Regions from separate parts of the Synechococcus sp. BDU 130192 genome, predicted to be linked through region 1. Evidence: riboswitches for the same ligand, from Rfam matches in the RefSeq annotation. Region 1 holds a riboswitch; the other holds the start of a gene.
What was found. Region 1 has a riboswitch for cobalamin ahead of AACT35_RS14190 (TonB-dependent receptor). Riboswitches for the same ligand answer to the same signal wherever they lie in the genome.

Region 2: another riboswitch for cobalamin. It lies ahead of metE (5-methyltetrahydropteroyltriglutamate--homocysteine S-methyltransferase); the one in region 1 lies ahead of AACT35_RS14190 (TonB-dependent receptor).

What each region holds. Positions count from the first base shown of each region.
Region 1 covers NZ_CAWNNO010000060.1:124,386-127,512, forward strand. The annotation lists gene AACT35_RS14185 (D-alanine--D-alanine ligase family protein) at 1-896, shown strand, start outside; cobalamin riboswitch at 965-1,111, shown strand; gene AACT35_RS14190 (TonB-dependent receptor) at 1,477-3,127, shown strand, end outside.
Region 2 covers NZ_CAWNNO010000003.1:70,217-73,343, reverse strand. The annotation lists partial or broken gene metE (5-methyltetrahydropteroyltriglutamate--homocysteine S-methyltransferase) at 1-1,683, opposite strand, end outside; cobalamin riboswitch at 2,054-2,251, opposite strand; cyclic di-AMP (ydaO/yuaA leader) riboswitch at 2,688-2,851, shown strand; gene ntrB (nitrate ABC transporter permease) at 2,949-3,127, shown strand, end outside.

The DNA of each region.
Region 1 (3,127 bases):
AAATTCATTTGGCTTGGCTGAATACCGGTGGGGTTCAGGGTTACAATCCCGTCTGCCACACCCCGGCAATTTTAGAAATGTTGGGGGTACCCTATATCGGCCATAACCCTTTAAATAGCTCGATTTTAGATAATAAACACAGCTTTAAACGGGAACTGCAAGGGCTCGGTTTTCCCACTGCGCCGTTCATGATTTGGCATCCAGCCCAGGGGCAATTTACTGCCAAGGACAACGCTCGTTTCCAACAGACTTTTGGCGATTACCAGGGCAGTTTTCTGGTTAAACCCGTGTCTGGTCGTGCCTCTTTGAACATTCATTTTGTGGATCAGCCCCAGGATCTCGGTGAGGCGATCGCCAACATACATCAGCAAACTCACAACACCGCTTTGATTGAACCCTTCTTAACCGGGCGCGAATTTTGTGTCTCTGTGTGTGGCTATGTGCGCCATCGTCAAGGGCGGTTTGAAAAATTAGAATTTCCCTTTACGTTTTCGATTTTAGAGCGTCTTTTAGAAGCCGATGAAAAGATTTTTACCTCGATGGATAAAAAGGCAATTACAGGCCAAAGAATTCGCTTTTTAGATGATAGTGACTCAGCCAAAAAAAAGCTAGCAAAACTCGCCCAACAAGTCTACTGGGAATTTAGTTTAAATGCCTTAATTCGTATCGATGCCCGGATGGATGCGATGGGAAATATCCAAATTTTAGAGGCCAATCCCAAGCCCGATCTTAAGCGGCCCGCTGCCAACGTCACCAGCTTGGTTGCCCAGGGACTATCAGAAGAGGGGATGACCTACGAGGATTTAATTTTGTCGCTGATTAGCGATCGCCTGGATTATTTATTGACCAACCACGCCCAGATTATCCCCCACATTACGGCCCTGCTTAATCCCTAAAGGTGCTTTTCTCCCAAGGCTCAAGGGGACTTCATAAATCTATTTACATTGGGGGCGATCGCCTGCTATATAATTAGACTCTGTTCGGTTTTATCGGGGATCAGCCGATAAAAGCAATGGGGAAAGAACGGTGCAAATCCGTCGCTGTCCCGCAGCTGTAAGGAAATTTTCAGCAATTTCTAAGTCAGAATGCCCGCCGAGCCAAGTGTAAACGTTTTAGTAATTACCCATCTGCGAGGTACGGATGATGTTTTCTTTTAGCACCCAGTCTTTTTCTGCTGCCCATAATTTCTATCTTCTGAGACTGCAATATCGCCGCAATCAGCAAACCCAGTCTCGTTAGCGAGTTTGTCTTAAACATTGCTTTAACCCGTTATTCCATCAGCATTGGCCTCATTCAATGAGGTTGAGAAATGCATTGATTTTGGCAAACCAGAAAAAAATCGACGATATGTTAATCGCTCAACTGCTTTGCTTTTCTTAAGGTTATTGACCAAGGCTTTTTATGACTTAAAAGTCTTGCCATTGCTTCACGAATTCTCCCTTCATTACATTAGAAATTAGCCCAAAATATTCTTAGATGACGTCATTTTTTACGCCCCAGACGATTTGCTTTACTATTCTTTGTTTTCTCTGTAGTAGTATCGCTGTTTTTGCTCAAGAAGAGAACGATCTAGATGATGAACAAGAGACCGTTGATTTTGAACTAACGGTCATTGACCAGCTATTAAATCAACCTGTATATGCTCCGTCGCGCCAGGAAGAAACGGTTCAAGATGCAACCCGTGCGGCCTATGTGATTAACCGGGAGCAAATTGAAGCCCAAGGGTATCGCACCGTCAACGAAGCCTTGAAATATTTCCCTGGGATTTTTATTGATAGCACGGCTGGATCTCGCCTCGGTGCCCAAAGTTCTCAGATTTTTCGGGGGGCTAATAGTTCTTCCCAAACATTAATTTTGCTTGATGGCAGGCCGCTGAATCGTTTCGATTCAGGGAACTTTGATCTGTCTAATTTGACTACCGATAATGTTGAACGCATTGAATTAATCCCTGGGGGCAGTTCGGTGCTGTTTGGTTCCAATGCCATTGGCGGCGTGATCAATATTGTGACGCGCCAACCCGGATTTAACCAACCAGTTGCAGTAGAAACTGGGGTCGATCTGGGGAGCTTTGGCTACAATCGCCAAAATGTTGGGGTAAGTTTTGGCTCGGAAACCCAGGCAGTGCGACTGGCCTATGACCGAACCGCCGCAGAAAATGATTTTGACTATGACATTGCGGCGCGGGGTTTGTCGGGTGTCCGGGATAATGCGGCGACGAATATTCAAAACGTGAATCTCCAGGTGGTTAATCAGTTAGGCGATCGCCACCGGTTGCGCTTCAACGGCATCTACAGCAGTAAGGATTTAGAAATTCCGAGTGGTGTAGATTTCCCAAGCCCGGACGCAACGCAATATGATAACAACTGGCTGCTGTCGCTGGATTTAGAGTCTCGCCTAGGGAATAGTGATGATTCTCTGTTGACGACAAAATTATTTGCTGACTTAAATGATTTTCGCTTCTTTAATACTCAATTTGGCGGCACAGATGCCCGCTATGAGAATAATTCTTTTGGTGCCCAGATTCAGCACAATTGGCAACTAAATGAAACCCAAAATCTCACCTATGGTTTTGATTATCGCTATTTGACTGCAAAAGCAGAAGATCCTGGCGTATTTGGCTTTAGTTACGACGAAAATCTCAGTCAAGGGGCAATTTTTGCTCGCTATGGCCTGGATATCGCTCCGGAACTGGCTTTAAATCTGGGCGTGCGCCAGGACTTTAATAGTTTGGCCGATGGTTCAGTCACATCACCCAGCGCAGGGTTTGCCTGGCAAGTGGGAGAATCAACTCGCATTCGGGGTAACTATGCCCGCAATTTCCGGGTGCCGACTGCCGTGGATCTCTATTTCCCGGGGTTTAGCAATCCTGATTTAGTGCCGGAACTGGGGAATAGTTTTGATCTGGGTGTTGACCACCGTTTTTCGGATCGTGCTTTGGTGCGGCTGACTTATTTTAATAACACCCTCGATGATGCCATCGTTTTTGATCTTGGGACATTCACTCCCCAAAATGTCCGGAAAGCCCGCAATCAAGGTTTAGAAGCAGAGGTGACGTTGCAATTGTCCCGATCTTTTTCTGCCTTTGCTAACTACACTTGGAACAACTCCAAAATTCTTGCCGATGCTG
Region 2 (3,127 bases), on a different contig from region 1:
GCGGGGAATATCAGTGCGGGTAAACGACCAATTGATCATCGTCACTGGCCCAGTGAGCATACCCTTCACTGGTTTGTTCGTTAGGGATTGGGCGACCTGAAACTCTCGCACCGTCATCGGCTGGAGCCATGAAACATCACCATAGATAATCGGTGGCCGCACGCAACGGCTGCCATAGCTCTGTACTCAACCGTGGACTGTAAAGGCAAACCCTTGCAGTTGTTGGCCGAAATATTCCACCATATCGGTGCGCTCAAATTCCCCGTGCACCAGCACATCCAAGCCGATGTCTTCCTGGAGCTTGATGCAATCGACAATGTGCCCATCGATCGCTGCTTGGTAGTCTGTTTGGGAAATCTCCCCTTTTTTGTATTTCACTCGCAACTGACGTACAGCCTTCGTTTGGGGGAAGGAGCCGATGGTTGTGGTGGGCAAGGGAGGCAATTGGATCTGTTTGGCTAAACGGAGGTCATAGGGGAGCGATCGCTGAAAATCTGTTGCAGTCAATTTCTGGATTGCACTCTGCACTGCGACATTTGGCGGATTGAACTGCTTAAAGGTTTGCCACTGCTGCTCAATGGCCATTTGTTGGGTCGTCGTCTCATCACCAGCTAACGTGCGAGCGAGAAAGGTCACCTCCGTCAACTTTTGTTCCGCAAAGCTCAAAACCTGGCGTAAGGGTTCAGGCAACTGGGTTTCTGAGGTGGCATCGTGGGGGACAAACTGCAGTGAGGCGGATGGCTGTACCCGTAAGTTGGGGGCGATCGCCTGTAATTTTTTCAACAATGCCAAGGTGATATCGGGATGAATTTGCCAGATATTACGTCCATCGACGACCCCCGCCCCCAGAATTTTGTCGGTGGGGAATCCTTGGGATATCAGCAGATCTAAGTTGTGACCCCGGGTAAAATCTAAGCTGATCCCTGCCATAGGTAGCTGCGTCACCCAGCCATAGTTCACCCCCAGGTCATCAAAGTAGGTGATTAGCTGTATGGGCAAGCCGACTCCGGCTAGTTGGTGATAAGTCTTCTGCACCGCTGCCTTGAGATCGGTGGCTTGGCTTGTGACCAAAATTGGCTCATGCAGTTGGACTTCCTTTACCCCCAGGGCTTTGAGCTGGCCTAGGAGATCGACATATAGCGGCAGTAACTGATCCAACCAAGCCATCAAATCCCCGTTGTGGCGGCTCAGGGCCAAGAGGGTCACCGGACTGAGGACTACGGGTACGGCGCGATCGCCCAAAACGGCTTGCGATCGCTGCACCATCGCCAAAAATTCCCCAAAGTTTCCCAGGGGTTGCATCTTGTCTTCGATCTCAGGCACCAGGTAGTGGTAGTTAGTGTCGAACCACTTGGTCATTTCCAGCGCGGGTAAAGCATCCCGGCCCCGAGCCATGGCAAAGTAGCGATCAAGCCCGCTCAAACCCTGGAACCGCCGGGGAATCAGCCCCAAACGCACCGTCCAGTCTAGGACATGGTCGTAGAGGGTTTGATCCCCTACGGCAATGCGATCAATGCCCGCCGTTAACTGTGCTTGCCAGGTTTTGACCTCAAGATCCTGCCGTAGGGCCAATAACTCATCTGCGCTAGAAGTTCCGCCCCAAAAAGTTTCTAATGCTTTCTTAAGTTCCCGGCGTTTACCCATGCGAGCATAGCCGAGAGTCATTGTTTGAAATGTCGTCATTATGTATTGTCCTGAATGAATTTGATGCTAAAAAATTGAACGGCAAATTGTTAGGAAGCTTGACCACTAACCTGGGAAAACTAATGCTATGAATGCAGCAAAAAATTACCCCATTTAGGGATTAAACAAACTAAAAAGAAAAAGGCGATCGCCCATTAAATTGAGGCAGCAAAAAACGCCCAGGCCCTGAATCGAAACAGCGCCAATGACCACAACTTAATCGACAAAATCGTTAGGAATATTTTGGCAGTGATGCCTGAGTGGTTTTGAAGACTTGGGGGAGAAGCTTGTTCGAAACGCTTCTATGGCGGCACGTTCTTGAACGTGCCAAGACTAAAACAGTGATCATCCGTACCTCGCAGATGTTTTAGAAGGTGGTTGGCGATCGGCGGGCATTCTGACTTACACAATTTTTAGGGCTTAATTTTAGATTGACCATGACAATGACCCCTAAAATTACAGCGCTAAAACTGGCTTACAGCTGCGGGACAGCGGCAGATTTTCACTGCTCTTTCCCCGTTTCCTCTAGTGGCTGATCCCCACTAGAACCGAAAGTAGATTCTATAATATCATTGAATTCATATTCTTAGTGCTAAAGGCGAATATTCTTCAGACAAATCATAAATTTATGCTGAGGATTGTTGAAAATTAAAAGTGCCAAAAAGAGTCGCTAATTTTAAGGAAATCTCAAAGATAAATCTTGTGGTGACTGTTGCGGCAATAGGGTCAACTCACGAGTGGAAGTCAGGATTTTGGGAATTTTGAAGCAAGCCCAGGAAACGCCCGGTGGGGTCTGGCCACAGGGAAGCCCGTGCTCGATGGAATTGCATGGGCGTTGGATCTGAAGCGCTGGGCCGAAAATCTCCCAGCGATCGCCCCCCAATGGGATATCTCCTGGCAGAGGCAAAGGGAGTTCAGTCCCCTGGGCTTGATTGGATTTTTGATTTTTTGATCCCTACGGTAATTTACAAAGTCCTTGGAGAAATGCTAGCTTATAGGCCAACTGAGTAAGTCAGCTTAGTTCAAGGTTACGAAGCCTTGAAGCGGGGGAACCACCCGTCAACCCAACCGGGAAGACACCGGGGCTTATTTTCTGGGATACATAGAAAAGGGACATCTTCCAGTCCTAGCCCGTCAGCTAACCTCGTCAGCATCGGAAGAAGACTGAAGCACGGCGATCGCACCGTAAATCAGAATTCCCAGACAACGACTGTCAGTTACCAATCACTTCCCTCTATTTACTGTGAAAGGGTAGGTAATTTTGCATGGTTTTATTATCAAGTTTGGCCCGTGGGGTCAGAAAGTTTTTGGTACCACCTTTTTGGCAAGGAAGTCTCCGGAAAGAAGTTTGGCTACCCCTCTATGGTTTTGGGGGATTGTTACTGCTCTGGTGGGCGATCGCCTTAGTGCGGGGCGAAATGATGCCGACGCCCCTAGAAGCATT